4 regions of the Massilia sp. UBA6681 genome follow, and region 2 is predicted to be linked to each of the others. Evidence: predicted binding sites of a transcription regulator. Region 2 holds the regulator's gene; each other region holds the start of a gene.

Region 1 (7,789 bases), on a different contig from region 2:
CATTGCCGGGCGCAGGTCGAGACCATCGGCAAGACCGGGGTCGAGATGGAAGCGCTGACCGCGGTGCAGGTTGGTCTCTTGACCATCTACGACATGTGCAAGGCGGTCGATCGCGGGATGGTGATGACGAATGTGCGGGTGCTGGAGAAGCATGGCGGCAAGAGCGGCGACTGGACGGCCGCCCTGTCCTGACGCAGCCGGCACTCTCAAGCGCGGTTCGTCACCACGGTGATGCCTTCGGCAAGCGCGAGCCGCTCCAGGGCGTCCTCCAGCAGGGCGCGGGCCTGACCCGCGCTGCGTTGCAAGCTCGCGTGAAGTTCGGCATCTTCCGGGCTGCGTAGCGCGCACTGAGCGCTGTAGCGCTCGAAACTCCCGACGGTCATCAAGACCTCGGCCAGATGCCGCGGGCACTCGCAAGCCAGACGCCCGCTTGTTTGTGCCAGCATCGATAGTGTTTCGTCTCCATAGCGCGGCGCAGGCACCGGTGGTGGTGTATGAGACAGGGGTATCCGCTCTCCCTGCATCGCAAGCCGACACAAGGGCAGGAGTTCACTCAAGTCGGCAGGCAGGCGGGCCACCAGGCAGCCGGCGTTGCGCAAGGCCCGGATCGTTGCTCCGGACGAAAAACGGTACAGCACCAGGATCGCGGCTGGAATGCGCCCGCGCAGGGCTTCGATGCGGGGCAATACCGTATCGTCCAGTTCCGCCTTCTCGACAATCAACACCTCGCCATCAACGTCGACGTCTTCCTGACCGAGCTCGGCCAGCGTGGCACAGCGCAGGCGCAGGTCGAGCCCAATCGCGTCGGCGCCGAGCGCGACCAGCCTGCGCGGCAAGCTTGCTCCCACGACCGCCGCACGTATCGGTACAGCCGACAATGAGGCCTGTCCCGGATTGTGCTGCTCCAACATCGATTCCAATTGTTGACGTGACAAGCTGGCCAGCAAGCCGATGCCGTGCCCCTGGTCGACCAGTTGCTTGAGCAAGGCAAGACGCTCGACTTGCTCAGCCGAGTAAAGGCGCTGTCCATGCATGGAGCGTTGGGTGTCGGATATCTGATAGCGCCGTTCCCATACACGCAAGGTTTCGACTGGCAAGCCAGCCATGCGAGCAGCTGTACCGGCACGGTAGACAACCGTATGCTGAACCGCTTTTTCGAAATTTTCCATTGCTATGCACCGTTTTTGAACCATATATATAAGAAATTATAGGTTCATGACTTAGACATTTCGCCAAATTTTTCTATATTATCGGGACAAGTTCATTTCATTCACCCCTACCCCAAGGAGCGCATCATGAAACGATTCTTCCTCGCAGTCCCGTTTGCTCTGTCCCTCGGCTCGGCCCAGGCTGCCGATATCGTCGACACCGCCAAGTCGGCCGGCAGCTTCAATACGCTGGTCACCGCCGTGCAGGCAGCTGGCCTGGTCGACACCCTGAAAGGTCCCGGTCCGTTCACGGTGTTCGCGCCGACGGATGCGGCATTCGCCAAGATTCCGAAGGCGAAGCTGGACGCCCTGCTCAAGGACAAGGAAGCATTGACGAAGGTCCTGACCTACCATGTGGTTCCAGGCAAGGTGATGGCGGCGGACGTCAAGCCGGGCATGGTCAAGACCGTTGAAGGCAACGCGTTCAAGGTCAGCACCAGCGGCGGCAAAGTCATGGTCGACAAGGCAACCGTCACGAAAACCGATATCGCAGCGGACAATGGCGTCATCCACGTGATCGATACGGTCATCATGCCGAAGTAAGCCATGTTCCCACCGCCGATCACAGCATCGGCGGTGGTTTTCGTGACGTCTCTCCGCCCGTAATCTCACCAATATTCACCACTCGAATAAGGCACTGTCAACATACATGTAAGCTGATATGATGCCGCCTCCCGCACGTCGTCCCGACGGCGAATCTGGCCCGCATCGTATGACCACCGAACAAGCCCGCGAACTCAAGCCCCAGGAATTCGAGTTCGAAACCATGAACCTGCAGGTCGGCGTTCGGCTGCAGGTGATGACCTACCGGCACCTCAAGCCCGCCCAGTATTTCTCGACCTTGATCGGTTACGTCAAGGACGAATACCTCATCATCAAGATTCCGACCGAGAACGGCGCGCCGATCGCGATGACGGAAGGCGATCCGCTAACGATCCGGGTGTTTTCGGGAGTGAACGTGTGCTCGTTCGCGTGCTCGGTCGAGCGGGTCTTCCCGCGGCCGCTGAACTACGTGCACCTGTCTTTCCCGACCGCGATCCAGGGCACCAGCCTGCGCGGTGCGATGCGGGTCAGGGCCGACATTCCGGCGCGTGTATTCAAGGCGAGTGGGGCCGCGTCACCGATCGCCTGCACGCTGGCCAACGTCTCGGTGACCGGAGCCAGGATCGACTCGAACTATCCGCTGCCGGCCGACAGCGAAGTGCTCACGCTGGCGTTCACGCTGGCGACGCCGCCCACCAACGAGGAAGTGCCGGTGGAGACCCTGGCCGCGATCCGGAACATGACGGTGGCCCGGCCGGCGCCGGACAAGCCCGATGTCTACAGCTACGGCGTCCAGTTCGTCGACCTCGATCCGGTGCACTACACCCTGCTGCAGAACATGACCTACGAGGCGCTGCTGGCGGACCGGCTCAAGATCGTCTAGGGACGCGCCTTCCCCCGCTCCAAATGATGTCCATGGTAAATTGCCGGCCTGCGTAAGCAGCGCCCTGCTACTTGCCAGATGACAACAAGGATGGAGCATGAATATTCGTTTGTCGGGTTTGCTGCCAATGGCGGCGGCGGCCCTTGTCGCGACGAGCGCCACGGCGGCGCCGCGCGGCTTTACCGTGGAAGACCTGGTGAACATGGAACGGGTGGGCAGCCCGGCCGTGTCGCCCGATGCCAGCCGCGTCGTCTACACCGTGCGCAGCACCGACATGAGCAAGAACCGTGGCCACACCGAACTGTGGATGCTCGACTTGCGCACTGCCGGCGCGGCGCCGCAGCGCTTGACCAGTCACGCTTCCAGCAGTACCGAACCGGAATGGTCGCCGTCCGGCGACGCCATCTATTTCCTGTCGTCCCGTTCGGGCTCGTCGCAAGTGTGGCGCCTTCCGATTGCCGGCGGCGCGGCGGGCGAGCCGGTGAAGGTCACCGACCTCCCTCTCGACGTGGAGAGTTTCCGCATCTCGCCGGCAGGCGACCGCCTGGCGATGAGCCTGTCGGTCTTCCGCGACTGCGCGGATCTCGCCTGCACCAGACAGCGCCTTGACGCGAAGGACAAGGACAAGGCCAGCGGCAAGCTGTATGACCGCCTGTTCGTACGTCATTGGGACACCTGGAAGGACGGACGCAACAATGTGCTGTTCTCGGCGCCGCTCGACAGCGCCGGCAAGGCCGACAGCGTGCCGGTTGCGCTATCGGGCTCGCTCGACGGCGACGTACCCTCGAAGCCCTTCGGCGACCGCGAAGAATTCCGCTTCAGCCCGGACGGCAAGACCATCGTGTTCGCGGCCCGCATTGCCGGCAAGACCGAGGCCTGGTCGACCAACTTCGACCTGTACACCGTGCCGGCCGCGGGCGGCGTCCCGCGCAACCTCACGGCCGACAACCCGGCCTGGGATACCAAGGGCGTGTTTTCGCCTGACGGGAAAACCCTTGCCTACCTGGCGATGGCGCGTCCCGGCTTCGAGGCGGACCGCTACCAGGTGATGCTGATGGACGTGGCCAGCGGCGCAAAGCGCACGCTGGCTGCGGATTGGGACCGCTCCGCCGGCAGCCTGCACTGGCGTGCCGACGGCAAGGCCCTGATCGTCGATGCCGAAGACCTGGGCCAGCACCGGCTGTTCTCGGTCGACGTCGCAAGCGGCAAGGTGACGGCGCTGACCGACAAGGGCGCGGTCGGCGCCTTCGACGTGCGCGGCAATACGGTGGTCTATACCCAGGCCAACCTGGCCTCCGGTGCGCAGCTGTTCGCCATGCAGCCCGGCGGCCGGCCAAGACAGCTGACCAGGCTGAACGCCGAGCGCCTGACCGACGTGCGCTGGGGCGAGTACGAGCAGTTCAGCTTTGCCGGGGCCAATGGCGAGACCGTGTACGGGCACGTGATGAAACCCTGGAATGCCGAACCGGGCAAGAAGTACCCGATCGCTTTCCTCGTGCACGGCGGGCCGCAGGGCAGCTTCGGCAACGGCTGGAGCTATCGCTGGAATCCCCAGGTGTATGCGGGCGCGGGCTATGCCACCGTGTTCATCGACTTCCATGGCTCGACCGGCTACGGCCAGAAATTCACCGATTCAATCAGTGGCGACTGGGGTGGCAAGCCGCTGGTGGACCTGCAGAAGGGCCTGGAAGCGGCCGCGAAAAAGTTCCCATGGCTCGACCGCGAACGCAGCTGCGCCCTGGGCGCATCCTACGGCGGCTACATGATGAACTGGATCGCGGGGAACTGGAACGACGGCTTCCGCTGCCTGGTCAACCACGACGGCGTGTTCGACAGCCGCGGCATGGCCTACTCGACCGAGGAACAGTGGTTCACGGACTGGGAAAACGGCGGCGCCTATTTCGCGGCGCCTGACAATCACGAGCGCTTCAATCCGGTCCACCACGTCAACAAGTGGAAGACGCCGATGCTGGTGATCCAGGGCGACCTCGATTTCCGCATCCCGACCGCCCAGGCGCTCGGCACCTTCACCGCACTGCAACGCAAGGGCATCGACAGCCAGCTGCTCGTGTTCCCGGACGAGAACCACTGGGTGCTCAAGCCGGCGAATTCGGTGCAGTGGCATCGCACGGTAATGAACTGGCTGGATCGTTATCTAAAACGCTAGGCCAAAACAAAGAGACCGCCGAGGCGGTCTCTTTTGATGCTGGCCGTATGCACGGCCGGCAATTACTTCACAGGGATCACGAATCAGCCGGGGCAGTAGCCACGCAGCCTGCCGGGGTGTACTTGGTGTCGTCCGCTGGGAATCCGCTGGTCACGCAGGTGTAGATGCCGCTGGTCGAGCGATGCAGCGCGATGGTCGGTGCGTCGCCGATACGGCCCGGGTTATTAATGGTGCAGGTCAGGACAGCGGTGTTGGCGCCTGGTGCAGCAGCAACGATCCCGCTGCAGTTACCGGTCGCGGCGGACAGGCCAGCTTTTTTGAGGTAGTCCTCGCCGTCAGCATCCGAAGGCATACCTTCGACGACGGCCATTTCGAAACCGGTCTTGCCTGCGGCGATGTCAGCGTAGGCAGCAGCAGCCTTCGACTTGGCGATGTAGTCCTGGTAGGCCGGGATCGCCACGGCAGCCAGGATACCGATGATCGCGACGACGATCATCAGTTCGATCAGGGTGAAACCGCCTTCAGCTTTCTTGGTTTGCATTTGCTTGATGTTCATTTCTATCTCTCCAGGGTGGTGTTTCGGGTAATTGGGTTACTGCTTGTTGCCACGCTTTCCTATATGCAAGGCGTGTGCCAGCCCGAAAAATGCTGATTTTATTAGCAGGGAGATAAGGAAACGCCGTGCCAGGACAGGTTTTGGCTTGAGCGGTGACAAAATTTGTCACTTGAGCTCAGCAATTTTTGTCAGCTGAACAGTTTATGGAACGTAATTTGTCATGCATACCAAACGCGTTGGTCATGGCATGCCAAAAATTTACCGAGTGGTAAAAAAAACGGGGAGCTCGCGCTCCCCGTCCTCGTCGACCGTGAACTGGTCAGATTACAGCATGGCCTTCAGCAGGCGCGCCATTTCCGACGGGTTCTTGGTGACCTTGATGCCGCAGGCTTCCATGATTTCCAGCTTGGCTTGCGCGGTGTCGGCGCCGCCCGAGATCAGCGCGCCGGCGTGGCCCATGCGCTTGCCCGGAGGCGCGGTGACGCCAGCGATGAAGCCGACGACCGGCTTCTTCATGTTGTCCTTGATCCACTGAGCAGCGTTCGCCTCGTCCGGGCCGCCGATCTCACCGATCATGATGACCGCGTCGGTGTCAGGATCGTCGTTGAACATGCGCATCACGTCGATGTGCTTCAGACCGTTGATCGGGTCGCCGCCGATGCCGACTGCCGACGACTGGCCCAGGCCCAGGGCGGTCAGCTGGCCGACTGCTTCATAGGTCAGGGTGCCCGAGCGCGACACGACGCCGATACGGCCCTTCTTGTGGATGTGACCCGGCATGATGCCGATCTTGATCTCGTCCGGGGTGATCAGGCCTGGGCAGTTCGGGCCCAGCAGCAGGGTCTTGGAGCCGGCCTTGGCCATGCGATCCTTGACTTCCATCATGTCACGGACAGGGATGCCTTCCGTGATGCAGATTGCCAGGTCCAGCTCGGCTTCAACGGCTTCCCAGATGGCGGCGGCTGCGCCTGCCGGCGGAACGTAGATCACCGACACGGTGGCGCCGGTTTCCGACTTGGCTTCCTTGACCGATGCGTAGATCGGGATGCCTTCGAAATCTTCGCCGGCTTTCTTCGGGTTCACGCCTGCCACAAAGGCTTCACGGCCGTTCGCGTAGTCGCGGCACATGCGGGTGTGGAACTGGCCGGTCTTGCCGGTGATACCTTGGGTGATGACTTTGGTGTCTTTGTTAATCAGAATCGACATTTTTATTTCCTTCGCGAATTAGGCTTGGCCAGCGGCAGCGGCAACGACCTGCTTCGCTGCGTCTTCCATGGTGTCGGCGGAGATGATCGGCAGGCCCGAATCGGCCAGCATCTTCTTGCCCAGGTCTTCGTTAGTGCCCTTCATGCGGACGACCAGCGGCACTTGCAGCGACACGGCCTTCGATGCGGTGATGACGCCTTCGGCGATCACGTCGCAGCGCATGATGCCGCCGAAGATGTTGACCAGGATGGCTTTCAGGCCCGGGTTCTTCAGCATGATCTTGAATGCTTCGGTGACCTTTTCTGCGGTCGCACCGCCGCCCACGTCCAGGAAGTTGGCCGGCTCGCCGCCGAACAGCTTGATGGTGTCCATGGTGGCCATGGCCAGGCCGGCGCCGTTCACCAGGCAGCCGATGTTGCCGTCCAGCGAGATGTAGGCCAGGTCGAACTTCGATGCTTCGACTTCAGCCGGATCTTCTTCGTCCAGGTCGCGGTAGGCGACGATTTCCGGGTGACGGAACAGGGCGTTCGAGTCGAAGTTGAACTTCGCGTCCAGGGCGATGACCTTGCCCGAACCGGTCAGGATCAGCGGGTTGATTTCAGCCAGCGATGCGTCGGTTTCCCAGTAGGCCTTGTACAGGCCTTGCAGGTTGGTGCGCGCGTCGACGATCGACGCTTCCGGCACGCCGATCTTGCGGGCGACGTCGTCGGCCTGCTCATCGGTCAGGCCGACCGACGGTTCGATCACGACGTTGTGGATCTTTTCCGGGTTGCTGTGCGCGACTTCTTCGATGTCCATGCCGCCTTCCGACGAGGCCATCAGCACGACCTTCTGGGTGACGCGGTCGGTCACCAGGGAAACGTACAGTTCCTTCTTGATGTCAGCGCCTTCTTCGATCAGCAGGCGGCGGACTTTCTGGCCTTCCGGGCTGGTCTGGTGCGTGATCAGCTGCATGCCCATGATCTGGTCGGCGTATTCCTTGACCTGTTCCAGCGACTTGGCAACCTTGACGCCGCCACCCTTGCCGCGGCCGCCTGCGTGGATCTGCGCCTTGACGACCCAGACCGGGCCGCCCAGCTCTTCAGCTGCCTTCACGGCCTCTTCCACGTTCATGCACGGAATGCCGCGCGGAACGGTCACTCCGAATTTTCGGAGGATTTCTTTGCCCTGATACTCATGGATTTTCATGCTGGCTTCCCTTCTTATCTATGTACTGAATGAGTAAT
Region 2 (7,789 bases):
CCCTGGGCGATGCCCATGCCGCCGCCCATCACCACGCCATCCATCACGGCGATGTAGGGCTTCGGGTAGAAGTGGATCAGGTGGTTCAGTGCGTATTCTTCGGTGAAGAAGTCTTCCAGCAGCGCGCTGCCGCCCATCGGGCCGACGTGGCCCATCTCGTGGAAGAAGCGGATATCGCCGCCGGCGCACAAGGCCTTCTCGCTGCTGCTGGTGATGACCACCGCGTCGATGCCCGCGTCATCCTTCCATTGCAGCAGGATGGCGCTCAGGGCGCGCACCATGTCGAGCGAGAGGGAGTTCAGCGCCTTCGGCCGGTCGAGCGTGATGACGCCGGTGCGGTTGGCAACGCGGGTCAGGACGGTATCGGTCATGATGGTATTCTGTGATCGAAAAGACATGCATTCTACAGAACATTTGTACAAACGGAAGCGTAGAAAAGTAACAGGTATTGTACAAAAGCAAAAAGGGCGTCCCCTCAGACGCCCTTGCTGTGTTTTGCGGCTACCCGTATGAATTACGCGGCAGCGGCTTCTCCGTTGTCCGGAAGGCGCTTGTGCGCCACGTGGTTATGATTTTGCAGCATGGATTTGTGTTTCAGAACCTGCCTGTCCAACCTGTCCATCAAGGTGTCGATGGCCGCATACAGATCTTGCGCAGCACTCGCCACATGCAGAATCTTGCCCGATACCTGTAGGTTGATCTCGGCCTTTTGCCGTTTTTCTTTTTCAGTGAGGTTATCGATGGCGAGGAACACGTGGGTGTCGATCACGTGGTCGAAATGGCGGGTGATGCGCTCGAGCTTATTCTGAACGTATTCACGGATGGCGGGTGTGACTTCGAGATGGTGGCCGCTGATTGTGAGGTTCATACACACTCCTTTGGGAAGGTGCCCTGCCCGCGCCACAAGGTGAGAGTGGGCAGTGCTTTACAGGGATTTACGGAGGCTGACGGGAGGAATCTTGAGCGCTTCGCGGTATTTGGCAACCGTCCGGCGCGCAATGACCATACCTTGTTCCCCGAGCATCTCCGCGATCTTGCTGTCGGATAGAGGATTCCTAGGGTCTTCTGCTCCTGTCAATTGCGCAATAAGCGCGCGGATCGCCGTCGAGGAGGCTTCTCCCCCCGCTTCGGTGGCGACGTGGCTTCCGAAGAAGTACTTCAGCTCGAACATGCCGTGCGGGGTCAGCATGTATTTCTGCGTGGTTACACGCGAGATCGTGCTCTCGTGTAGGCCTAGTGTATCAGCTATCTCACGCAAAACAAGAGGGCGCATGGCAACCGCGCCGTGGCTGAAAAAGTTGCGCTGGCGCTCGACGATTGCCTCGGCAACACGCAGGATCGTGTCGAAGCGCTGGCGCATGTTCTTGATGAGCCACTTGGCTTCCTGCAGCTGCGCGCCCATCTGGCTTTCGCTCTTGCCCTGCTTGAGCAGGTTCGCATACAGCGAGTTCACGCGCAGCTTGGGCATGACGTCGGGGTTCAGCGACACCTGCCAGCCGTTCTTGGCGCGGCGCACGATCACGTCCGGCACCACGTAGTCGGATACCCCCGAACCGAAGGCCGCGCCGGGATGTGGATTGCATTGGCGGACCACGGCCTGCACTTCGCGCAGGTCTTCGTCGTCGCAGTCGAGCGCCTTTTTCAGCTTGGTGTATTCGCGCTGCGCGAACCAGGTCAGGTAGCCTTCGACGATCTTCAAGGCAAGGCGCCGCGTCACCAGGGGCACGCCCGGCATGCGGCGGATCTGCAGGGCCAGGCATTCGGCCGCGCTGCGCGCGCCCACGCCCACCGGGTCCAGGCTCTGCACCAGCGCCAGCGCGCAGCGCAGCTCGTCCATCTCGATCTCGAGTTCTGCCGGCAGGCGCGCATGGATGTCGTCGAGCGGCTCTTCCAGGTAGCCGTTGTCGTCGAGCGCATCGATCACCAGCTCGGCCAGCGCGCGGTCGCGCAGGCTGCAGCAGCTCAATCGGATCTGTTCCGTCAGGTGCTCGCGCAGCGTGATGCCGTCGGCTTCCAGCTGCGGACGGCCGTCCTCGTCGTCGCCGCTGCGCGCGCCGCCGCCTTCGCCGCCCCAATCCGCATCGGCATCGGCACGCTCCCCATGGTCTTCGCCGTCCGCGCCCTCGGGCTCGGCCTTCGCGCCCTCCTGCCCTTCCTGCGGCTGGGGCGCCGGCGCTTCGCCATTCGCCGGCGCGGTATTGATCGCGCCGTCCGCCAGCAGCCGCACCGAGCGGTCGAGCGGATCGTCGAGCCGTTCGAGCAGCGGGTTGTCGTGCAGGATCTGCTCGATCTCCTGGTGCAGTTCGAGCGTGGAGAGCTGCAGCAGGCGGATCGACTGCTGCAGCTGCGGCGTGAGCGCCAGGTGCTGCGAAGTGCGTAGCTGGAGAGACTGTTTCATGCCTGGTGCTCTTGATTACATCCTGAAGTGCTCGCCGAGGTACACGCGCCGTACGGATTCGTTGGCGATGATGTCGTCAGGGCGGCCCGAGGCCAGCACCGCCCCCTGGTTGATGATGTAGGCGCGGTCGCAGATGCCGAGCGTCTCGCGCACGTTGTGGTCGGTGATCAGGACGCCGATGTTGCGCTCCTTCAGGAAGCGCACGATGCGCTGGATCTCGATCACCGCGATCGGGTCGACGCCGGCGAAGGGTTCGTCGAGCAGCACGAAGCGCGGGTTGGTCGCGAGCGCCCGCGCGATCTCGACGCGGCGCCGTTCGCCGCCCGACAGCGACAGCGCCGGGTTCTCGCGCAGCTTCTCGATCTGCAGTTCGGCCAGCAGGGTGTCGAGGCGCTCGCTGATCTGGTCGCGGGTGAGCGGCTTGCCGTCCACGCGCTGCAGTTCCAGCACGGCGCGGATGTTCTCCTCCACCGTCAGCTTGCGGAACACCGAGGCTTCCTGCGGCAGGTAGGACAGGCCCAGCACCGCACGGCGGTGGATCGGCAGGCTCGAGATGTCGGTGCCGTTGATGTCGATGGTGCCGGCGTCCGAGGGCACCAGGCCGACGATCATGTAGAAGGAGGTGGTCTTGCCGGCGCCGTTGGGGCCGAGCAGGCCCACCACTTCGCCGCATTCCACCTGCAGCGACACGTCGCGCACCACCAGGCGCTTGCCGTAGCTCTTCTGCAGGCCCTTGACGATCAGGGTGCTGCAGCCTTCGACCGCGGTCGCCGCTGCGTCGGTGCTTGCGCTCATGGCTGCCGTCATTGCTTTGCACCTTCGGCTGGCGCCGTGGTACGGCGGGGCGCGATGATCAGGGTGCCGCGGCCGCCGCCCACCTTGCTCTGGCCGGTAGGATCGTTGCGCACCTGTGCGACTTCGCGGCGGTTGTCGTAGGAGATGAACGGCCCCTTGATCTCGTTGGTCATGCGGCCGCCCTCCAGCTCGCGCACTTCGGCGCTGGTGAACAGCTTGACCAGTTCGGCGCGCTCGTCGTATTCGATGCGCTGGGCCTGGCCCTCGACCCACAGGTCGGGACCGCCGTCGCGTTTCTGGCGGAAGGTCGCCAGCTTGCCGTTGTTGGCGGTCAGGGTCACGCTCATGTAGCCCTCCGGCGTTTCCTTCACCAGGGCGCGGTCGGATTTCAGCACCAGGGTGCCGCGCGTGAGCACGACGTTGCCGGTCAGGATGCGGGTCTGCGTGACCTCGTCGACGTCGAGGGAATCGAAGTTGATCACGGCCTGCTTGAGCGAATCGGCACGCTCGGCCAAGGCGCCGAAGGCGGCCAGGCTGAGGAATACGGCAGCGATGATTTTTTTCATGTTCTTGCTTTGTCCTGGGTTGACGCGGCGCGGCGCTACTGCCGCTGCGCGCGTGGCGGATAGACGATCTGGCCGCGGCTGGCCAGGTGCAGCTTCTGGGTCGCGTTGTTGGCCACCATGCCGGTGCCGGTCACGGTGGCGGCCCCCAGCTGCATCTCGATCGGCCGGTCGGTCTTGAGGATTTCTTCGTCGGGCAGCACGGTCAGCGCCTGCGTCTGCACGCGCAGCGCTTCGCTGGTCGGCGTGGCCGGGCGCTGGATGTCGACGTTGCCGAGCAGTTCGACGCGGTGCTCTTCATGGTAGAGCTGGGCGCGGTTGGCGACGATGGTCATGCGCGGCCGGCCGGGCGTCATGCCCTGCATCACCGGCGCCTCGACCTGGGACACGTCGTTCAGCGGCGTATGCGCCAGGCGCTTGCCCGACACCACGTAGCTCGGCTTGCCCTCTTCCGTCATGCGCACGAAGGAGAAGTTCTCGACGATGTAGTCCGGCTCGTCCCCCGGCCCGCCGAGGCGGGCGCCGGCGTCCTCCTGCTCCATCACCTGCACCAGCCAGAAGCTGCCGAAGGCGCAGAAGGTCGCGATCATCATGATCGTCAGGAGCTTCCAGCGGTGGGCGGTGCGCTTGTAGGTGACCATGTCGTGTCCCGTGTCCGATATCGCCGTGTTACGCGAAATACGGCGCCAGCGCCTGCTCGTAGGTGCCCTGCGCGCGCATGACGAGGTCGCAGACCTCGCGCACGGCGCCGCGCCCGCCCGCATTCTTCGTGACGTAGTGGGCGCGGTGCTGCACTTCCGGGTGGCCCGAGGGCACGGTGACGGCGAAGCCGACGCGGGTGAACAGCGGCAGGTCGATCACGTCGTCGCCGATGTAGCCGCATTCCTCCGGCGTGACGCCGGTGGCGGCAAGCAGCTCGGCGAAGCCGACGCGCTTGTCGTGGATGCCCTGGTAGACGTGCGCGATGCCGAGGTCGGCGGCGCGCTTGACCACGATCGGCGACTTGCGTGCGCTGATGATGGCGGTCTTGACGCCGGTCTTGTTCAGCAGCTGGATGCCGAGGCCGTCGAGCACGTTGAAGGTCTTGGTGACTTCGCCGTCCGGGCCGTAGGTGAGGCTGCCGTCGGTGAGCACGCCGTCGACGTCGAAGATCATCACTTTGACGCGCGCCGCGCGCTGCATGAATTCGGTTGGCGTCATCAGATCACCTTGGCGCGGGTCAGGTCGTGGATGTGCAGTGCGCCGACCAGGCGGTCTTCAGCGTCGACAACCAGCATCTGGTTGATGCGGAATTCTTCCATGACGGCGACGGCATCCACCGCCAGCTGCTCCGGATGGACGCGGCGCGGGTTGGCGTGCATCACGTCGCGGATGCTGATGTTCGAAAAATCGGTCACGCGCTCGATCAGGCGGCGCAGGTCGCCGTCGGTGAACACGCCGACCGGGCGGCGCTCTTCGTCGACGACGGCGGTCATGCCCATGCCCTTCTGGCTGATTTCCAGCAGCGCGCGCGTCAGCGGGGTGTCCGGGGACACCGCCGGGATGGCGTCGCCGCTGCGCATCACGTCGCGCACGTGGGTCAGCAGGCGGCGGCCCAGCGCGCCGCCCGGGTGCGACATGGCGAAGTCTTCCTCGCGAAAACCCCGCGCGTCGAGCAGCGCCACGGCCAGCGCGTCGCCCATGGCCAGGGTGACGGTGGTGCTGGTGGTCGGCGCCAGGTTGAGGGTGCAGGCTTCCTTGGCCACCGAGATATCCAGGTGGATCTCGGACAGCTTGGCCAGGCGCGAGTGCGGCTTGCCGGTCATCGAGATGACGGGGGTGCCCATGCGCTTGATGGCCGGCAGGATCTCGAGCAGCTCGGACGATTCGCCGGAATTCGAAATGGCGATGAACACGTCATGCGTGGTCACCATGCCCAGGTCGCCGTGGGCGGCTTCGCCCGGGTGCACGAACATGGCCGGGGTGCCGGTCGAGGCCAGGGTGGCGGCAATCTTGCGGCCGATGTGGCCGGACTTGCCCATGCCGGAGACGACCACGCGCCCGGTGCAGCCGTACAGCAGCTGCACGGCGCGCACGAAATTGTCGTCGTCGCCGAGGCGCGCATGCAGGGCGCGGATCGCGTCGGCTTCGATGGCGAGGGTCTCGCGGCCCAGCTCCAGCACACGGCGGGCCTGGTCCGCGTCAAAACTTTTCAGCATTATTTTTTCATCGGTTAAACTCATAGTGGCAGTATATCCGAATTGGATAAGCAAAAAACTTGCCAGTCGTAACAAACCACTACAACGATAACGAAAAAACAACCGTGGCAGATGCATTCCGGACTTGAACTGACCCTGCTCCTGCTGGGCTGCGCCGTGCTGGGCGTGGTCGCCTTCCGGATGCTGCACCTGCCGCCGATGCTCGGCTATCTGGCGGTCGGCGTATTGATCGGCCCCCATGCGCTGGCCCTTGCCGAAGACAGTCCTGCCACCCATGCGCTGGCCGAATTCGGCGTCGTCTTCCTGATGTTTTCCATCGGGCTCGAATTTTCGCTTGCCCAGCTCAAGTCGATGCGCCGTATCGTGTTCGGCTTAGGTCTGGCTCAAGTCGTATTGACAATCGTGGCCGCCATGGCTTTCGGTTTGTTCATTTCCTGGTGGGTACCCGCACTGCAGGTCAGCTGGCAGGCCGCCTTCGCGCTGGGCGGAGCGCTCGCCATGTCTTCGACCGCGATCGTGGTCAAGATGCTCACCGAACGGCTCGAACTGGAAAGCGAGCACGGCCGCCGCATCATCGGCATCCTGCTGTTCCAGGACCTGGCGGTGGTGCCGCTCCTGATTATGATTCCCTCGCTGGCGCGCCCGGCCGAGGAACTGGCGATCACGCTCGGCTGGGCGGCGCTCAAGGCAGCTTTCGTGCTGGCCCTGCTGCTGATCTTCGGCCAGAAGCTGATGCGCAACTGGTTCACCATTGTCGCCAAGCGCCGTTCGCAGGAGCTGTTCATGCTCAACCTGCTCCTGGTGACGCTGGGCCTGGCCTGGGTCACCGAGCAGGCCGGCCTGTCGCTGGCGTTGGGCGCCTTTGTCGCCGGCATGCTGATCTCCGAGACCCAGTACAAGCACCAGGTGGAAGAAGACATCAAGCCCTTCCGCGACGTGCTGCTCGGGCTGTTCTTTATCACGGTGGGCATGCTGCTCAACCTGCAGCTGGTGCTGCAGCACTGGTGGGTAGTGCTGGCGCTGGTGATCTTTCCGGTGCTGCTCAAGTTCGCCATCATCGCGGCGCTGGCCAAGGCCTTCGGCTCGAGCGACGGCGTGGCGATGCGAACCGGCCTGGCGCTGGCGCAGGCGGGCGAGTTCGGCTTCGTGCTGCTCAACCTGGCGATGGGCTCGAAGCTGGTCGATCCCTTCCTGATCCAGCTGGTGCTGGCCTCGATGGTGCTGTCGATGCTGCTCGCGCCCTTCATCATCGACAACATGGACCGCATCGTCATGAAGCTGGCGGCCAACGAATGGATGATGCAGTCGCTGCAGCTGACCCAGATCGCCAGCCGCACCATGAAGACCCAGAAGCACGTGATCATCGCCGGCTTCGGCCGCAGCGGCCAGAGCCTGGCGACCCTGCTCTCCGAAGAAAAGCTGCCCTGGTATGCGCTCGACCTGGACCCGGAGCGGGTGCAGGAAGCCCAGCGCGCCGGCGCCAACGTTTCCTACGGCGACGCGGCGCGCCGCGAAAGCCTGATCGCGGCCGGCATCAACCGCGCCAGCGCGCTGGTGATCACCTTCGCCGACACCAGACTGGCGCTGAAGGTGCTGCACCTGGTGCACGAGCTGGCCCCGAACCTGGCGGTGATCGTGCGCAGCCACGACGACAGCGACCTCGACGTGCTCAAGCGCGCCGGCGCCACCGAAGTGGTGCCGGAAGCGCTGGAGAGTTCACTCATGCTGGCCTCGCACGCGCTGGTGACCATGGGCGTGCCGCTGCGCCGCGTGGTGCACCGGGTGCAGGTGGCGCGCGACGAACGCTACGCCTCGCTGCGCGGCTACTTCCACGG
Region 3 (6,227 bases), on a different contig from region 2:
GCGAAGAGACAACCGTCACGCCATGTCACGCCACGTCACGCCAAGTCACGCCTAGAGAAGAGAAGAGTAGAGAAGAAGAGAAAGAACCAAAGGCAAAGTCAAAAACTAAAGCGCCGGCTGCGCCGACGTTCGACCCTCTTCCCGACCTGCTCGCCAACGGTGTCAGCGAACAAACCGCTGCCGACTGGCTTGCCCTGCGCAAGTCGAAGCGCGCCACTGTGACCCCTACCGTCCTGAAGACCTTCCTTGCCGAGGCTGCGAAAGCCGGGCTGTCGCTTGAGTCCGCGCTGACCCTCTGCTGCTCGCGGGGCTGGGCCGGCTTCGAGGCCGACTGGGTGCTGAAGGACCAGCGCGCCGGGCCCGCCCAGGGCTACCAATCCGCCAACGATAAAGCGAAAGACTGGGCCGACCGCCTGACCGGAAAGAACCGAAGCCATGAACCTGACAGCCGCACCATCATCGACCTCAACGACGCCCCTGCCCGCAAGCTGGGTTGAGAAGCTGCTGCACAAGATGCTGCTCAGCTACGGCAAGAAATTCACGGACCAGTGGGGCGCCACGAGCACTGACGAGCTGGTCGCGCACTGGGGGCAGGAGCTGGCCGGCTACCAGCCGATCGAGATCCAGCGCGGGCTGAAGGCGCTCGAGACTCGTGACTGGCCACCTACCCTGCCCGAGTTCAAGAAGCTGTGCCGCAAGCCGCTCGACCCGACCGTGGCGTACTACGAGGCCGTAGCCGGCGTCCAGGCGCGGCAGGTTGGCAAGTACGGCGAATGGTCGCACCCGGCGATCTACTGGGCCGCCATGCCGCTGTCGCACGACCTGCGCGAGCAGACCTACAGCCAGGTCAAGCCACGCTGGGAGGCTGCGCTCACGAAGCAGCTCGAGCTGGGCGAGTGGGCCGAGATCCCGCAGCCAATGATCGCACTGGCCGCCCCGGGCAAGACCAAGACCAGCCGAGAGGAAGCGGCGCAACGCCTGCGTGACTTGGGCGCAGCCGCGGTGGTCAAGGATGGTGCCGGCCGCGACGCGAAGCGCTGGGCCCGCAAGATCCTCGAGCAAGAGGCTGCCGGCGAACCGATTCTGCCGATCCAGGCGCGATTCGCACGCGAAGCCCTCGACATCAAACCGGAGGCGCCGTGAGCCAGCACCCGCCCTGCGTCATGTGCAGCAAGTTCTCCATCGTCGGCCGCAGCGAGGAAGCCGCCCAGGGCCGCGGCTACTGCGCCGGCTTCGACAAGGTCGCGGCCTGGGATGACCAGCCGTGCGTGCTGTTCCTGCGCGCCAGGGATGAGGCGCCGCGCAGGGCATTCGCAGAAAAACACCAACAGAAAGAACCAGCATGATCCGCAGCGCCCCCATCGCCCGCACCAGCACCCTCAAGCCCGCGCGCACCCGCAAGTGCGCCGTCAAGGGCTGCCCTACCCGCTTCCAGCCGCGGAACATGATGCACAAGGTATGTGGCGCCGAGTGCGCCGCCGTGCACGCTGCAGAGGAGCGCAAGCGCCTGGACGCCAAACAGACCCGCGAGCGCAAGGCCGCGCTAAAGACGCGCTCCGACCACCTCAAGGCCGCGCAGGTCGCCTTCAACGCTTTCATCCGTGAGCGCGACAAAGATCAGCCCTGCATCTGCTGTGGCCGGACGTCGGAGAAGCAGTACCTGACCGGCACGAACTGGGACTGTGGCCACTACCGCAGCACCGGCAGCGCGCCGCACCTGCGCTTCAACGAGGACAACGCGCACCGGCAGCTCACCGTCTGCAACCGGCACGGCGCCGGCCGCGCGGTCGATTACCGCATCGGCCTGATAGCACGCATCGGCCTGGCGCGTGTCGAGGCGCTGGAGGCGAACAACGGCCCGGCCAAGTGGACCGCCGACGAGCTGATCGCGATCCGCGACACGTACCGCGCGAAGCTGCGCGAACTGAAGAGGGAGGCGGCGTGAGACACGAAGCAAACCTGATGCTGGGCGACTGCCTGGAGCGCATGCAGGAGATCCCGTCCGGGACCGTCGACCTGATCCTGGCCGATCTGCCGTATGGGACGACTTGCTGCGCCTGGGACTCGGTGATCCCGCTCGCTCCGATGTGGGAGCAGTACTCCCGCGTGCTCAAGCCGCGTGGCGCCGTCGTGCTGACTGCAGCGCAGCCCTTCACCAGTGCGCTTGTGATGAGCAAACCTGACTGGTTCCTGTACGACCTGGTGTGGGAAAAGGGAAACGCAACCGGGTTCTTGAATGCCAAGCGGGCGCCGCTCCGTGCGCACGAGTCAGTACTCGTGTTCGCGCCGGCCCAGCCAACCTACAACCCGCAGTTCACCCACGGCCATGCCCGCAAGAAGACCTCGCGCCGCACAGTCAACAGCGAGTGCTACGGCAAGGCGCTGAAGTTGACCGAGTACGACTCAACCAGCCGGTACCCGCGCAGCGTGCAGTTCTTCTCCAGCGACAAGCAGCGCGGGAACTACCACCCGACACAAAAGCCGGTGAAGTTGATGGAGTACCTGATCCGGACTTACTCGAACCCCGGCGACCACGTGCTGGACAACGCCATGGGCAGCGGCACTACCGGCGTGGCGTGCCGGAATACTGGCCGCGCATTCACAGGCATTGAGCAGGACGCCGAGCACTTCGGTACCGCACAGCGCCGGATCTTCCTGCCGCTGGAGCTTGCAGCGTGACCCACACCGATCAGCTCCGCTCCTGGATCGCCCGGCATATGCCCGACCTGGCCGCCGACCTGGCCGGCATGACGCCCGCCGACAGCCGCGCCCGCCTGAACGCCCTCACCGGCGCCCAGGTGCGCAGCTGCGACACGATAGAAGACGGAAGCGCCCGGTTTCTCGCGGCGCTCCAAGACCTGGCGGCGAAGTGTGACCGAACATCGTTCATCGAAGCAGCGTGGACCACCGTAGTTAACTCGCTCTATGGTGTGGCTGAGTTTAATAATATTTCCAGATTACAGTTTATTTTCGGAAAAAATTAGGTCGAATATGATACGCTGGGAGGGTCGTGTGACGGAGAACATCATGGGATTCGCAGATCGCTACATCCACGCATTGAGCGCGTCGAATCTCATGGACGACGCCCAGCATCAACAAGCCGAGCCGCTAATTGCCGCCGCCCTGGCCGACCTGACGGGCGGCTCCGGTAGCGTCTTCGGCTCGATGCTCGCCCGCGCCAAGTTGGCCGGCGTGCCGCGCCAGGCAATCGAAAGCGGCACGTATGGCCTGGGCGCCCTGCTCCGCGTCTGGACCGAGGAGGTGACGAAGAAGGGCCTCGCCCGCAGCTGGCTCAAGATCAAGCACGAATGGGACATCAAGGCGGCGCACGCCATTTATGCCAAGATCGCCCGCGTCAGCCTGGCGCACTGGCTGGCAGGCGGCTGCACGGTCTGCAATGGGACCAAGATTAGCGAGAGCCGGGCGTGCACGCATTGCCACGGCACCGGCAGCGAGCCGATCCAGGGCGGCGCCATCGAACGTGAGAAAATAGCCGATATGGTCAGCGAGCTGGAAGGCATGTTCCAGTCGCATGGTGCCCGGGCTGGCGCGAAGATGCGCAAGGCGGCGTAGCTTATTTGCTCAGCCGTATTGCATTGACAGGCCTTCAGTCGTAAACTGTAGGCCTCATTCCCTCGATCCACGTAATGCGCGCTTCGGCGCCACCGTCACCCGAGGCAGGCGAACACCCAGCACCCTTGCTGGCTGTGCTCGCCCATACCAAGCCCGCGCCGAAAGGTCAGCGGGCTTTTTGCTTATTACTGCGGCTTGCGACGACGCAGGCCGGCGACGCCCAAGGCGCCGATCGCCAGAAGGGCGAAGCTGCCTGGTTCCGGAACGCGACCCGGGCCAATGTATCTTGGGATGACCGGACGAACATAGCTGTCATAACCGCCCTCAGCATCCAGGCTGGCAGCTATATGTGGACTGACCTCCCCTTTAGTAGCGAGCCCGTTGAGCGTGCCGTTTGCGTAATGCCATCCGTCGATGTTCCAGTACGCAGTGGAGTACTTTGCAGTGTACGCAAACGCTCCGCCGGTCGAGCGCGCAAAGGTAACATCGAGGATCGCCCAGCTATTGTCTGCATCCGGGTTATAAGTAGTAAAGTTCGTCGGGCCGTTCCGGAAATACGTAGTACCTCCGTGCGCGAGATTTACACTAGGCGATGGGTAGATTTGAAAGCCGATGGAGCTCGGCTCGTGATCGGGATATGGCACCTGTACCATCATGTTGTAGAACGCAATGGATCCATTGTGATCATGCTGGATCACGAATCCAGTAATGGGGCCGGTGAAGTCATACTGAACGTAGCCAGCTGAGGCGTTGGCCGACAGCAGAGCTGCTGCTGCAATAGCGATTAGTTTTTTCATGTCTATCCCTAAATATGAGTTGGATGGCTTCAGCTGCTAGAGCAATCAGCGTGCCAGCAAGTAATATTCCTGCAGAATCATAGGGATGGGCGCCGGCTAAGTGCGCTCCACGTTGCCCATGTAAAGGCTGCCGACGCTTTTCTATGCGCGCCGCATTACACCTTATCGTATTGCTAATTAGTTAGCTTACCAGTTACAATCGAAGCTCGACCAGTGGTGTTGGCATGGCTGGTCGTTTAGCCGCCACGCAGGCCCCTGCGCTGGCGGCTTTTTACTGCAGTGTCTCCAATGCTGACGATCAATCAGCATCTTCGCCCCAGCTCGCACAGCTGGGGCTTTTTTATTCTGAGGTCTGCGATGAGCGTCGAAGCGGAAGTGCTGTGGCTGCGCATCCTTGTGCAGGTATGCCGCGAGCAGTCAATCATCGACGCCAGGCCATGAGCCCCGAGGCTGAGGTCTACCGAGGCGTCATTGTCCGCGCTGTCACCGGCATGCGCCCGGCGATGATCGCCACTGTCGATGACGCAACCCGGCTTGCCGCCCTGTGTGAGCAGCTGGCCAGGGCTGAGCGGATCGGCGAGATGCTGCAGAAGAAGGGGCTCGACCGCTTGCCCATCGACGAGGCCGTCGCACTACTGCTGGAGGCAGCATGAGGGAAGGTGAGCGGGCAAACGAAGCACTGACTCGCAGAGGTAGGTAAGATGGGTGAGCCCGGCAGGTGCGCTAACACCGACCAGGCTCTAACCAATCTGACCTCAGGAGTCATCATGGCTGAAGCCGATAGTATCGTATTCCGTACTTGTACGCGCTGCAAAATTTCCAAGCCAGCAACAGCCGAGTTCTTCCACGCCAAGAAGAAAAGCCCTGATGGTCGCCGCGAGGTATGCCGCGTATGCCGAGCTGCCGACCACGCAGAGCATCGAGAAGAACGCCTGCCTAAGCGTCGAGAGCATTACGCCGCTAACCGAGATAGGCTGACCGAGGTGAGCCGCGCCTACTACGCAGAGAATGCCGAGGCGCAGCGGCAGCGAGCGCTGGAGCGGCACTACAGGAACCACGAGGATCGGCTTAAGAAGATGCGCGAGTACCGTGCGGCGAACCTAGATGCACTGAACGAGCGCCGGCGCCCAAAGAGCAAGGCTGCGTTTCACGCGCGTTACGGCACTGATCTGGAGTTCACCCTTAAGCATCGCATTCGCGCCCTGCTTCGGGTGACACTGCAGAAGAGGCGCAGCGGGCGACGGATGGCCGAGCTGCTCGGCTACACCGCTGATGATCTCCGCGCGCACCTAGAGCGGCAGTTCACCAAGGGCATGAGCTGGGATCGGTTCATGGCTGGCGAGATTCACATCGACCACATCATCCCGGTCGCCGCGTTTGGCATCCTCGAGGAGGACTCGGACGCCTTCCGGCAGTGCTGGGCGTTACCTAACCTTCGCCCTGCATGGGCCAGAGACAACATGAGCAGACAGGATAAGGTTCTGACCCTGCTCTAAGCGGAGAAGCGAATGGCCTGGGGTGCTAAGAGCCGACATGAGCGCGGCTACGACAGCGCCTGGGTCAAGGTGCGCAACGAGGTGATGAGGCGCGACTGCGGGCTGTGTCAGACCTGCAAGCGCGCCGGGCGGACCACGCTTGCCCACGCGGTAGACCACATCGTAAGTAAGGCCAAAGCCGAGGCCCTTCACTGGCCGCGCGCCAAGACTGATCACCCATCCAATCTGGAAGCAATCTGCAACCCCTGTCACCTCGTCAAAACGGAGGCTGAGCAGGGGAAGCGGAAACGTCCCCGGAAGGTCATTGGGGACGACGGCTGGCCCTTGTAGCCCCACCCCTATTGAAAGTTCAGAGGGTCAC
Region 4 (7,789 bases), on a different contig from region 2:
CATGTTCCAGCCCTCCCCGCGCACCTGGTCGTCGGCGCGCAGCTCGACCTGCAGGTCGATCGCACCCGACCGGGTGAACTTGAAGGCATTCCCGACCAGGTTGACCAGCACCTGGCGCAAGCGGGTCGGGTCGCCGACCACGAAGCGCGGCAGCGCGTCGTCGAAGGCCACCTTGAACCCGATGCTCTTTCCCGCGGCCTGCTCTTCGAACAGGCTGGCCACGTTGCGGATGACCGCGTGCAGGTCGAAGTCGATGTTCTCGATGCTCAGCTTGCCCGCTTCGATCTTGGAGAAGTCGAGCAGGTCGTTGATGATCGCCAGCAGGGCCTCGGCATTGCCCTGGCCGCGCTGGATCTGCTCGCGCGTGGTCTCGCGCAGCGAGGCATCGCGCAGCGCGAAGCCGAGCATGCCGATCACGCCCGCCAGCGGAGTGCGCATCTCGTGGCTCATGTTGGCCAGGAATTCGGATTTCTGGCGCGTCGCATCCTCGGCGCGCTGCTTGGCCTGGCGCAGGAACTCCTCGTTCTCCTGCAGCGCGCGGTAGGCGCGCGCCAGCTCGTTGGACTGCTGGCGCACGCGCTGCTCCTGGTCGCGCAGTTCCTCGGTCTGGCGCTCGAGCATGCGGTTCTGCTGCTCGACCTGCTCGGTGCGCGCGCCCACCTGGCGCGCCAGCTGTTCCTTCTGGCGCTGCAGGCCGGACATGCGCATCCGCACTCCCATGTAGCCGAGGGCCGCCAGCAGCAGCACGGCGACGGCGCGGAACCACGGCGTGCCCCAGGGCGGCGGCTCGATCGTGATCGCCAGCGCCGCCACCTGCTCGCTCCAGACGCCGTCCTTGTTGGCCGCGCGCAGCCGGAACACGTAGGTGCCGGGATCCAGGTTGGTATAGGTGGCAAAGCGCCTGGTAGCGTCCTCGTAGACCCAGTCCTGGTCGAAGCCGTCGAGGCGGTAGGCGAAGCGGTTGCGTTCGGGCGCGGCGAAGTGCAGGGCCGAGAACTCGAGCGAGAACACCGAGGCGCCGGCCGGCAGCGTCACCGTCTCGGCGTGCTCCACCGGCCCCTTGAGCACGCCCGGCAGCGCCTCCTCGACCGGTTTGTTGAAGATCGTCAGGCCGGTGATGACGGGGCGCGGCGCCACCCGGTTGTCGCGGATCGCGCGCGGATCGAAGGCCGTGATGCCGTTGAAGCCGCCGAAGTACAGGATGCCGTCCGGGCCGCGCACCGCCGACGAGTCGAAGAAGGCGCCCTCGGTGAGGCCGTCGGCGGCCGTGTAGTTGCGCCAGCCCCCCTTCTGCGGATCGAAACGGGAAATGCCGCTGGTGGTGCTGACCCACAGGCGGCCGTCCTCGTCCTCCAGGATCGCCGCGACCGCGTCGTCCAGCAGGCCTTCGCGGGCGGTGTAGCGCACGAAGCTCACCGAACCGTCGGCGGCCGTCACCATGCGGTTCAGGCCCACCGCGGTGCCGACCCAGACGTCGCCGCGGCTGTCCTCGAACAGCGCGTGCACCTCGTCGTGGCTCAGGCTCGCCGCGTCGTAGGGATCGTGGCGGAAGTGGCGGAAGCGCCCGCTGGCGCGGTCCATCAGGTCGAGGCCGTCGAAGGTGCCGATCCACATGCGCCCGCGCCGGTCCAGCAGCATCGGCCGCACGATGTCGTCGGCCAGGCTGGTGGACTTGCCCGGGTCGTGGCGCCAGTGCTCGGTTTTCCGCGTGGCCGGGTCGAGCCGGTGCAGGCCGCCGCGGGTGGCGACCCAGATGCCGCCGTCCGGCGTGGCATACAGGCCGCGCACATTGTTGGCGTCGGCGTCGCCGGACAGCGCCAGGCGCTCGAAGCGGCCGCTGACGGGGTCGAGCGAGGTCAGGCCGGTGCGGCTGCCGATCCACACGCGGCCGCTGCGATCGCGCACCAGTGCGCTGGCCGGCAGGTCGGCCAGGCTGTTCGGATTGCGCGGATCGGGGCGGTAGACGCTGGTCGCGCCGGTGGCCGGGTCGACGTGGTTGAGCGCGGTGGCGGTGCCGACCCAGAGCTTGTTGCCGTCGCCCAGCAGCGCGCGCGCCTTGTTGTCGGCCAGGGTGTCGGGCAAGTCGCCGCGGCGCACGATGCGGGCGAAGCCGCCGCTGCCCAGGTCCACGCGCGACACGCCGGCATACCAGGTGCCGACCCAGAAGGTGCCGAGGCGGTCGCGGTACAGCGAGGCCACCTGGTTGTCGCCCAGGCTGTGGCGGTCGCTGACCACATGGCGGTGGCTCTCGAACTTGTCCTCGGGCCCGCGCCAGCGCAGCAGGCCGTCGTCATGGGTGCCGACCCAGATTTCATTGCCGGCGTCGCGGTACAGGGTCGTGATCCACCACGGGCCGATGCCGTCTTCAGGACCGAAGCGGCGTACCTTGCCCGCATCCGGCCCGTCGAGCACGCGCCGTTCCAGCCCGCCCAGGCGCCCGACCCACAGGCGTTGCTGGCCGTCCACCATCAGCGCATGCACCGGGTTGCCGCGCGGCCCCAGGCCGCCAGGGTGGTGCTCGATGCGCGCGCGCCCGGCGTCCTTGCCGGTGACCAGGCTGTCGAGTCCCCCGCCGGTGCCGATCCATAGCCTCCCGCCGGCGTCCAGCGCCAGCGCGTTGACGTTGTCGTCGCTCAGGCTCGCTTCGTTGCCGCGCTCGTGGTGCCAGGTGGTGAAGCGGCGCAGCGTGGTGTCGAAGTGCTGCAGTCCGTCGTTGGTGCCGATCCACAGGCCGTCGCGGCCGTCGCCGACGATGGCATTGATGTGGCGGTTGCCGTTGCCGCGCCGCGCAGTCTCTTCCGGCACGAACAGGGTGAAGGACTGGGTGACCGGGTCGTACAGGTTCAGGCCTCCGTCGGTGCCCAGCCACAGGCGGCCGTGGCGGTCCAGGTGCAGCACGCGCACCCAGCTGTTCGACAGCGAGCGCGGCTTGCCGGGCACGGTGCGGTAGTTGATGACGCGGTAGCCGTCGAAGCGCGACAGGCCGTTCTGGGTGCCGAACCACATGAAGCCGTCGCGGTCCTGCACCACCGCCAGCACGGTCTCCTGCGCCAGGCCTTCGGACACCGACAGGTGCTCGAAGCGCAGGGTCGGGCGCGGCGGCGCGGCCAGCGCACCCACGCTCAGCACCAGCAGCAGCGCCGCCGCACACCATCGGAGCAGCGCGTTCATTCGGGGAAGAAGGCCAGCACGTCGTCGCGCCGGGCCAGGGTATCGTGTTCGCCGAGGCGGATCAGCTCGCGCGTATAGCTGCCTTCGAACAGCAGGTAGGAAGCCAGCGCCGCGCCGCGCGTTTCAAGCGCGCCGATCCCGCCCAGCAGCGTGCGCACCGGCGACGGCAGGCTGTGCACGTGGCGCAGGGCGATGTCGTCGAGCCGTTCGGACGGCGCGATCACCAGGAGTTCCACGCGGCGCAGCGGCAGCGCCGCGCGGGCCTCGGGCGGCACGCGCTCGAGCGTCTGGTTGACGCGCTGCAGGCGTTCGATGTCGGCGGCCAGGCTGTCGAGGAAGATCGAGGACAGCGCATGGCCGGCGATCTGCGCCAGGCTCGGATAGCCGCCGCTGGTCGCCGAACCTGGCGGGGCGGCGGCCGCCGTTTCCGACATGCGCCCCGCCCCCACCACCAGCACCCGCGTCGCGCCCAGGTGGATGGCCGGCGCGATCGGCGCCAGCTGGCGCATCGAACCGTCGCCGCAGTATTCGCGCCGGCCGCCCAGGTACAGCGGCACCGCCGGGAATATGAAGGGAATGGCGCTCGACGCCAGCAGGTGCTCGACGCTGATCTGGGTCGACAGCGCCAGGCGCTGATGGCGCAGCCAGGGCGCGATCTCGCGCGCGGCCTGGTAGAAGGTGATGTGATGCCCGCTGCTATACGAGGAAGCGGTGATCGCCAGCGCATGCAGGACGCCGTCGGCGAGCGCGGCATCGAGGCGCGGCAGGTCGAGGGCGCGGTGCAGCAGGCCGGCCAGCGGGGTGTTGTCGAGCAGGGACTGGGGCGGCGAAGCGTGCCACTTGCGCAGCAGCCAGCCGAAGGACAGCAGCGACAGCCAGCGCGCGCCCGAACGCAGCACGGCCAGCGAATCGGCGCGGTAGACCTGGTGGGCGCTGACGCCTTCCCAGACGTTCAGCAGGCCGCGTACGGCGCTGTTGAAGTCGTCGGCGCGGCAGGCCAGCGCGGTGGCGTTGAGCGCGCCGGCCGAGGTGCCGCAGATGATGTCGAAGGGAGAGCGCAGGGCCGGACGGCCGGCGTCGGCAAGGATGCGGGCGATCGCATGCATCACGCCGGCCTGATAGGCGGCGCGTGCTCCACCGCCTGTGAGGACCAGGCCTGTTTTTGCTCCACTGTCCACCCGCGAAGCTTAGCAAAAGTCAGGTATCTCTTGGGAAATATATGGATCGAGTCTGGCTTGTCCAGGCTTTTTAGCCACAGGAAGCGGGAAAGGCGCCCTACTAGCAGCGAGGGAATTTACGTATAGAAAGAGTCTTTTCGCCAGATAGTGAAGTGAGCACAGCCAAAACCGGACAAATTCTATTTTAACAACAGTAATTTACTGTCGGAAAATTTTACAGCTTTATTTTCTTTGGACGTGAAGATCAATGTAAAACCTATAAATTCAATCACTTGAATCAATTGGCACGCAACTTGCTTAAATGCAGAGAATCAATATTTGTTATAACTATTATATGAACCAAATCCAAGTCCTGAAGAAAATTGCTGCTGTGACACTGTTTGCCAGCGTGTCGCTTGCAGCCCACGCCACGCCCATTGCCGTCGGCACGTCGTATACATACAACCTGTCCACGTCCGCCACCTTTACTGGTAGCCCCGTGACGGTCCAGTTGACCCAGGCATCGGCCGACCGTGTCGACGTCAAGGTAAGCCTGGCTGACAATTATTATTTTGCCGGGACGGGCCCCAGCGACAGCCCAAGCTTCGGCTTCAGCCTGGCCAGCGCCTACCAGAATGCGGTCATCGACTACACCGGGAGCGCCTTCAGAGTGCTGAGCGGAGGACCGTTCAACCTGACCCCAGACGGCATGTTCACGCATGGCTTCAAGCTGAACAGCGGCGGCATTTCCAGCAAGGTCGGCAGTCCGCTCGAATTCAGCCTCAGCATGGCCGCCCTTTCCCTGGATGCATTCACTCCGAGCACTGCAAAGAACAAGGGGCAACCCGGCGGCTACGGCTTCGCCGCCCACATCGGCGACGCAGGAGGCAAGACCGGCGGCATCGGCGTGCAAGGTCTCATTCCCGCCAGTATCTATACGCCGCCTCCAGTGCAGAACGATGGAAACCAGGGCGGCTCGAGCGGCGGCGGTTCCACAGGCGGTGGCTCGACCGGCGGCGGTTCCACGGACGGTGGCTCGACCGAAGGCGGTTCCAATGGTGGCGGTTCCACTGGCGGCGGCTCGATTGATAGTGGTTCCATCGGTGGCGGCTCGGGGGAAGGCGGCGCCACTGGCGAAGTTCCGGAACCGGCGTCCACGGTCCTGATCGGCCTGGGCCTGGCGGCGCTGGTCTCGCAGCGCAGGCGCCGCAAGGCGTAAGGGAGTTCCCGACCTGGCATGCCGCCCGATCTGCAGCGGGCGGCATTATTTATCTGGGCGCTGCGCGATGACGACCAAGTGCTGTTCCGGATGCTGGTCGAACTCGAGGTGCCGTAGCAGGCAGCCGGCCTCCTCGATCACCGCGAGCAGGCCGGGTATCCCGAGCGTGCCGTAGTAGACCTCGGGCCCCATCGCGGCATCGACGTGTTCATGGGCCCGGTCCAGCCCGCCCGCGGTGAAGAGGAAGACCCCACCCGGCTCGAGCGCGCGCATCAGCTTGAGCATGAGTGCGCGCTGGTCTTGCAGACGGACGTGCCAGATGCTGTCCCAGGCCGCCACGAAGCGGTAGCCGCGGGGAAGCGGCCAATCACGGATATCGGCCTGGTGCAGGACGACCTCCGGGTCGGTCGCCTGCGCCAGTGCCAGCATGCGCGCCGACAGGTCGACAGCCTCGATCCGCAAGTCATGGCGCCGCAACAGCGGATTGAAACGGGTGTTGCAGCCGCAGCCGACGTTGAGGGCCCAGCCATCGGCTACCGGCGCAAGAAAGGCGAGCGCCCGCTCGTGCTGATGCAGGCCGTTGCTGCCGTCGAATACCCCGTCCAGCCAGCGTTCGGCCAGCTGGTCGTAAGCGGCGGCGGTCGACGGGCGCGGCATCCGGATGGTTCCCTCAGTCCCCTTGCGCCACGCCTTCGCGGCGTGGATCGGCCCCGCCGTACCACAGCGGCACCCCATGCACTTCGATGCGCTGGATGCCGTGCAGGCCGGAGGTCTGCTCGCCCAGGCGCACCTTGTGGCCGCGCGCGTTCAAGGCCTCGATGGTGGTCGACGGGAAGCGTCCCACTTCGAGTTCGGTCGGGCCGTTGCGGCTGCCGAAGTTCGGCATCGCGATTGCCTGCTGCACGTTGAGGCCCCAGTCGAGCGTCCCGACCAGCACCTTGGCGACGTAGTTGATGATGGCCGGGCCGCCCGGCGAACCGACCGTCAGCACCAGCTTGCCGGTCTTGCGGTCGAACACCACGGTGGGCGACATCGCGCTGCGCGGGCGCTTTCCGGCTTCCACCCGGTTGGCGATCGGGCCGTCGGCGTCACGCGAGGCGAAGGAGAAATCGGTCAGCTGGTTGTTGAGGATGAAGCCGTCCACCATCTGGCGCGATCCAAACGCATCTTCGATGGTCGTGGTCATCGCCAGGCCCGCGCCATAAGCGTCGACCACCGACACGTGCGAGGTCGACGGCGTTTCGATCGCATTGTCCTTGCCCCAGTGCCAGGCCATCTCCATGCCGGGCGGCTTGCCGGCCGGGGCCTCGCCCATCGAGCGCGGTCCCACCAGCCTGGCACGCGTGGCCAGGTAGTGCTTGTCGATCAGGCTCGGCACGCCGCGCCCCGGCAGCGGCACGAAGTCGGCGTCGGCGGCGTAGCGGTTGCGGTCCGCATAGGCCAGGCGCCCTACTTCGCTGAACACGTGCAGCGCGTCCGGGCCCGGGACGCCGTTGCCTGGCGCGAGCGCCTTCATGTCGAAGGTCTCGAACATGCCCAGCATCTGGGCGACGGCGATGCCGCCCGAGGATGGCGGCGGCATGCCGCACACGGTATAGGCACGATAATCGCTGCACACCGGCGTGCGCACCTTCGGCTGGTAGGCGGCGATGTCGGCGGCGCTGAGCAGGCCCGGGTTGGTCGGGTGGCCCTGCACCTTGGCGGCGATGTCGCGCGCGATGCGGCCCCGGTAGAAGGCGTCGGCGCCGCCCTCGGCGATCTCGCGCAGCGTCTTTGCCAGTGCCGGGTTCTTCAGGATGTGGCCGACGGCCCAAGGCTGGCCGCCGTTGCCGTAGAAATAGCGCGCCGCTTCCGGGTCCTTGCGCAGGTAGCGGTCGCCGGACAGCAGCGCGTGCAGGCGCGGGCTGACCGCGAAGCCCTCTTCTGACAAGCGGATGGCGGGCGCGAACAAGGCCTTCCACGGCAGCTTGCCATGCTCCTTGTGCGCCAGCTCGAGCATGCGCAGCACGCCCGGCGCGCCGACCGAACGGCCGCCGACGATGCCATCAAGGCGCGACAGCGGCGTGCCGTCGGGGCGCTGGAACAGGCGCTCGTCGGCTTTCGAGGGCGCGGTCTCGCGGCCATCGAAAGCCTGGGTCTTGCGGCCGTCATAGTGGACCAGGAAGGCGCCGCCGCCGATGCCGGACGACTGCGGCTCGACCAGGGTCAGCACCAGCTGGGTGGCAATCGCCGCGTCGATCGC

Evidence for each region. The regulator sigma-54, encoded in region 2, starts transcription at its own class of promoters, with help from an activator protein. The targets are predictions, from matches to a motif close to TGGCANGNAANCTGCTTT.
Region 1: a site for sigma-54 is predicted at 5,420-5,437, ahead of B2R83_RS09875 (pilin). Genes of this name have one in related genera too.
Region 3: a site for sigma-54 is predicted at 4,409-4,426, ahead of B2R83_RS12035 (PEP-CTERM sorting domain-containing protein). Genes of this name have one in related genera too.
Region 4: a site for sigma-54 is predicted at 4,632-4,649, ahead of B2R83_RS03830 (PEP-CTERM sorting domain-containing protein). Genes of this name have one in related genera too.

The regions. Positions count from the first base shown of each region.
Region 1 is NZ_DKJX01000057.1:67,042-74,830, reverse strand. Features, by position in the region: gene moaC (cyclic pyranopterin monophosphate synthase MoaC) at 1-192, shown strand, start outside; gene B2R83_RS09895 (MerR family transcriptional regulator) at 207-1,169, opposite strand; gene B2R83_RS09890 (fasciclin domain-containing protein) at 1,296-1,751, shown strand; gene B2R83_RS09885 (flagellar brake protein) at 1,921-2,634, shown strand; gene B2R83_RS09880 (alpha/beta hydrolase family protein) at 2,732-4,801, shown strand; gene B2R83_RS09875 (pilin) at 4,878-5,357, opposite strand; gene sucD (succinate--CoA ligase subunit alpha) at 5,682-6,563, opposite strand; gene sucC (ADP-forming succinate--CoA ligase subunit beta) at 6,582-7,751, opposite strand.
Region 2 is NZ_DKJX01000031.1:3,866-11,654, forward strand. Features, by position in the region: gene B2R83_RS04085 (enoyl-CoA hydratase/isomerase family protein) at 1-371, opposite strand, end outside; gene hpf (ribosome hibernation-promoting factor, HPF/YfiA family) at 515-868, opposite strand; gene B2R83_RS04095 (RNA polymerase factor sigma-54) at 926-2,398, opposite strand; gene lptB (LPS export ABC transporter ATP-binding protein) at 2,414-3,193, opposite strand; gene lptA (lipopolysaccharide transport periplasmic protein LptA) at 3,202-3,759, opposite strand; gene lptC (LPS export ABC transporter periplasmic protein LptC) at 3,795-4,397, opposite strand; gene B2R83_RS04115 (KdsC family phosphatase) at 4,426-4,956, opposite strand; gene B2R83_RS04120 (KpsF/GutQ family sugar-phosphate isomerase) at 4,956-5,978, opposite strand; gene B2R83_RS04125 (monovalent cation:proton antiporter family protein) at 6,066-7,789, shown strand, end outside.
Region 3 is NZ_DKJX01000072.1:41,848-48,074, reverse strand. Features, by position in the region: gene B2R83_RS12070 (hypothetical protein) at 1-497, shown strand, start outside; gene B2R83_RS12065 (hypothetical protein) at 436-1,143, shown strand; gene B2R83_RS12060 (hypothetical protein) at 1,140-1,346, shown strand; gene B2R83_RS12055 (recombination protein NinG) at 1,343-1,945, shown strand; gene B2R83_RS12050 (DNA-methyltransferase) at 1,942-2,679, shown strand; gene B2R83_RS12045 (hypothetical protein) at 2,676-2,984, shown strand; gene B2R83_RS12040 (hypothetical protein) at 3,013-3,573, shown strand; gene B2R83_RS12035 (PEP-CTERM sorting domain-containing protein) at 3,759-4,370, opposite strand; gene B2R83_RS12030 (hypothetical protein) at 4,659-4,811, shown strand; gene B2R83_RS12025 (hypothetical protein) at 4,808-5,023, shown strand; gene B2R83_RS12020 (hypothetical protein) at 5,138-5,866, shown strand; gene B2R83_RS12015 (HNH endonuclease) at 5,879-6,196, shown strand.
Region 4 is NZ_DKJX01000028.1:36-7,824, forward strand. Features, by position in the region: partial or broken gene B2R83_RS03820 (ligand-binding sensor domain-containing protein) at 1-3,171, opposite strand, end outside; gene B2R83_RS03825 (patatin-like phospholipase family protein) at 3,168-4,325, opposite strand; gene B2R83_RS03830 (PEP-CTERM sorting domain-containing protein) at 4,684-5,547, shown strand; gene B2R83_RS03835 (class I SAM-dependent DNA methyltransferase) at 5,593-6,204, opposite strand; gene ggt (gamma-glutamyltransferase) at 6,218-7,789, opposite strand, start outside.